One region of the Enterobacter dykesii genome, then DNA from elsewhere that is predicted to be linked to it. Evidence: predicted binding sites of a transcription regulator. Region 1 holds the regulator's gene; the other holds the start of a gene.

Region 1 (2,205 bases):
CCATCCACAAGCCAATGATAAAGGTCCCATATTCGGCAATTGCCGTCGCCAGCGCCGCGCCCCGCACGTTCATATGCAGGCCCATTACCAGCCAGACATCCAGCACAATGTTGAGAAGGTTGCCTACTACCAGCAAAATCACTGGCGCACGGGCGTACTGCACGCCCAGTAGCCAACCCAGCAGAACCAGGTTTGCCAGCGAGGCGGGCGCGCTGAGCCAGCGGATTTCAAGGAAACGGCGCGCCTGAGCCAGTACCGCCTCGCTGCCGCCGACAACATGGAGCGCAAGGTCGATCAGGGGCGCACGCAATACAATGATTAATGCTCCCGCACCAAGCGCAAGAATCAGCGGCTGGACCAGCGCGCGCGCCAGGCGCAGCGGATCTTTTGCACCATAAGCCTGTGCCGTGAGCCCGGTGGTGCTCATGCGCAAAAAGAGCAGCAGCATAAACAGGAAACTGGTTGCCGTCGCGCCAATCGCCACGCCGCCAAGATAAACAGGCGAATCAAGATGACCAATAACGGCAGTATCGACCAGACCCAGCAAGGGCACGGTGATATTGGAGAAAATCATCGGCAGAGCAAGACGCCACAATGCCTTATCTGATGCCGTCAGCAGTGACATGAAAAATACCGGAAGTGTGGAATGAAGCAGGCTACAGCGGCGCCATAGCCTGTCAGGAAGAGGTTACAGCCATTCACCGTTGCGAATGACCCCAACCGCCAGTCCTTCGATAGAGAAGTTATGTTCGCGAAGATCGACCACAATCGGGGAGAACTCGTTGTTTTCAGGCAGCAGCTGAACGGTGTTCCCCTGTTTTTTCAGACGCTTTACGGTGACTTCATCATCTATGCGCGCGACAACCACCTGGCCGTTACGAACATCTTGCGTTTTGTGCACCGCAAGCAGATCGCCATCAAGAATACCGATGTCTTTCATCGACATACCGCTAACGCGCAGCAGGAAATCAGCACTCGGTTTGAACATGCCAGGATCGACCTGGTAGTGGCCTTCAATATGCTGCTGTGCCAGTAAAGGCTCACCGGCGGCAACACGGCCTATCAGCGGAATGCCCGTCTCTTCTTCCACCAGCAGGCGGATACCGCGTGACGCGCCTGAAACAATCTCAATCACGCCTTTACGCGCCAGCGCTTTCAGGTGTTCTTCGGCAGCATTTGGAGAACGGAAACCCAGACGCTGCGCGATTTCCGCACGCGTCGGTGGCATACCCGTCTGGCCGATATGATCCCGGATGAGATCAAACACCTCTTGCTGCCTGGTCGTTAACGCTTTCATTCCGCCCCCTGGGTGTATATACAGTTATGCTGTGAGTATATACAGTCAAAGGCGATTTTGGAACCAAAAACTGCACAAAAAACCAGGGACTTAATTATTCCTCGAGGCTCATCGGAAATGTGACCAAAGCAGCGTGACCCAGGTGATAACGGCAGTGATAATCGCCAGCAACACGGCAGCAGAGCCCATGTCTTTTGCGCGGCCAGAAAGCTCGTGGAAATCTGAACCAATGCGATCGACAACGGCCTCAATAGCGCTATTAAGAATTTCCACTATCATCACCAGAAGTACGGAACCGATAAGAAGTACGCGGGTAATAGCATCAACATCAAGGAAACAGGCGACGATCACCGCGATGATAGCGGCGACGCCCTCCTGGCGAAAGGCGGCCTCGTTGGCCCATGCGGCACGGAAACCTTTCCATGAATAGCCGGCAGCTTTGATGATACGCGTTAACCCAGTGGTATTATTGGCCATTAAAAGAACCTTTTATGAAAAAAAGCGTCAGTAACAGGAACTGTAGCGCGTTTCGCTACAGCCTGAAGTATGACGGGTAACAACAGAAATTTTGCGCGCTTTCTGTTATCCTTGCGCCGCAATTGCATTATTAACCAGAGGCTTTACATCGTTTATGTCCGGCTGGCCACGAATTTACTACAAATTACTTAATTTACCATTAAGCATCCTGGTAAAAAGCAAGTCTATCCCAGCAGAACCCGCGCTGGAATTGGGGCTCGATACCTCGCGTCCTATTATGTATGTTTTGCCTTATAACTCGAAGGCAGACTTACTGACGCTTCGCGCCCAGTGTCTGGCGCATGACTTACCGGACCCGCTTGAACCGCTTGAAGTTGACGGTACGCTGCTGCCGCGCTACGTCTTCATTCACGGTGGACCGCGCGTGTTTA
Region 2 (2,205 bases), 530 kb from region 1:
GTTAACAACTCACAGTGCCTTAAACGGTCTATCTTTTGTGCAGCACCTGGCGATATAACTTGTTAATGTGATGTAAATCACTTTTTTATGGAAATTCAATGTAATCATTTTCATTCATGGTGAGGTGTGTCACGAAAATATGCTTACTGCTTCTGTAAAGTACCGTTTTACTTCTTCTGACTAACCGACCCACAGAGGAGTCACCTATGTCTAAGTCTGATGTTTTTCATCTCGGCCTCACCAAAAACGATTTACAAGGGGCTACGCTCGCTATCGTCCCTGGCGATCCTGAGCGTGTGGAAAAGATCGCCGCGCTGATGGATAAGCCGGTCAAGCTGGCTGCCCATCGTGAGTTCACCACCTGGCGCGCAGAGCTGGATGGCAAAGCGGTGATCGTGTGTTCTACCGGTATCGGTGGTCCGTCTACGTCTATTGCTGTTGAAGAGCTGGCACAGCTGGGCATCCGTACCTTCCTGCGTATCGGTACCACCGGCGCTATCCAGCCGCACATCAACGTCGGTGACGTGCTGGTCACGACCGCGTCCGTTCGTCTGGACGGCGCAAGCCTGCACTTTGCACCGATGGAATTCCCGGCAGTGGCTGATTTCGAATGCACCACCGCGCTGGTTGAAGCCGCGAAATCCGTAGGCGCAACTACCCACGTGGGCGTCACCGCCTCTTCCGACACCTTCTACCCGGGCCAGGAGCGTTACGACACCTTCTCAGGCCGCGTGGTAAGCCGTTTCAAAGGCTCAATGGAAGAGTGGCAGTCCATGGGCGTGATGAACTACGAAATGGAATCCGCAACGCTGCTGACCATGTGTGCAAGCCAGGGTCTGCGTGCCGGTATGGTGGCGGGCGTGATCGTTAACCGCACCCAGCAGGAGATCCCGAACGCCGAAACCATGAAGCAGACCGAAAGTCATGCAGTGAAAATCGTGGTGGAAGCAGCGCGTCGCCTGATCTAATCCTCTCTTCCGAAATCAAAGGCCGACGCGTTCGGCCTTTATTTTTTGCGTAGCGCCTCGCAGGAAAACCCTTTCAAACTGGACGTTTATACAGCACAATTCTATTTTGTGCGGGTAATACGTTGATGCAGGGGGCATTGTGGATATCTCAATCCTGATTTACGCGGTGATTGCGCTGGTGGGCTTAGGGATTGGCTGGCTGATTTCCAGCTACCAGCATGCGCAGCAGAAGGCCGACCAGCTGGCCGAGCGAGAAGAGATGGTCGCCGATTTAAGCGCGACAAAACAGCAGCTTGCGCTGAGCGAACACTGGCGCGACGAGTGTGAATTGCTTAATAACGAGCTGCGCAACCTGCGTGATATCAACACGTCACTGGAAGCCGATCTCCGCGAAGTGACCACCCGCCTTGAATCCACCCAGCTGCATGCGGAAGACAAAATCCGCCAGATGATCAACAGCGAGCAGCGCCTCAGCGAACAGTTTGAGAACCTCGCCAACCGAATTTTTGAGCACAGCAACCGCCGCGTTGACGAACAGAACCGCCAGAGCCTGAACAGCCTGCTGACGCCCCTGCGCGAACAGCTTGACGGTTTTCGCCGTCAGGTGCAGGACAGCTTTGGTCAGGAAGCCCGCGAGCGTCACACCCTGGCGCATGAGATTCGCAATCTCCAGCAGCTCAATGCCCAGATGGCGCAGGAAGCGGTCAACCTGACCCGCGCGCTTAAAGGGGATAACAAAACCCAGGGCAACTGGGGAGAAGTGGTGCTGACCCGCGTCCTGGAAGCTTCTGGCCTGCGGGAAGGGTACGAATACGAAACGCAGGTGAGTATCGAAAACGACGCCCGCTCACGCATGCAGCCGGATGTGATCGTGCGGCTGCCGCAGGGCAAAGATGTGGTGATTGACGCCAAAATGACGCTGGTGGCGTATGAACGCTACTTTAATGCGGACGATGACTACACCCGCGAGTCTGCGCTGCAGGAGCACATTGCCTCCGTGCGTAATCATATTCGCCTGCTCGGCAGAAAAGACTACCAGCAGTTGCCGGGTCTGCGCTCGCTGGACTATGTCCTGATGTTCATCCCGGTAGAACCCGCGTTCCTGCTGGCACTCGACAGACAGCCTGAACTTATCACCGAAGCGCTCAAAAATAACATTATGCTGGTCAGCCCCACCACGCTGCTGGTGGCGTTACGCACCATTGCGAACCTGTGGCGCTATGAGCATCAGAGCCGC

What was found. Region 1 encodes LexA, which represses DNA repair genes until DNA is damaged. Its sites were predicted from a motif close to TNCTGTATGTACATACAGNA; they were not measured.
Region 2: rmuC (DNA recombination protein RmuC) is a predicted target of LexA. The motif match lies at 1,045-1,064, and genes of this name have one in related genera.

What each region holds. Positions count from the first base shown of each region.
Region 1 covers NZ_CP126604.1:298,341-300,545, reverse strand. The annotation lists gene dinF (MATE family efflux transporter DinF) at 1-625, opposite strand, end outside; gene lexA (transcriptional repressor LexA) at 689-1,297, opposite strand; gene F0320_RS01355 (diacylglycerol kinase) at 1,406-1,774, opposite strand; gene plsB (glycerol-3-phosphate 1-O-acyltransferase PlsB) at 1,929-2,205, shown strand, end outside.
Region 2 covers NZ_CP126604.1:4,325,713-4,327,917, reverse strand. The annotation lists gene udp (uridine phosphorylase) at 207-968, shown strand; gene rmuC (DNA recombination protein RmuC) at 1,108-2,205, shown strand, end outside.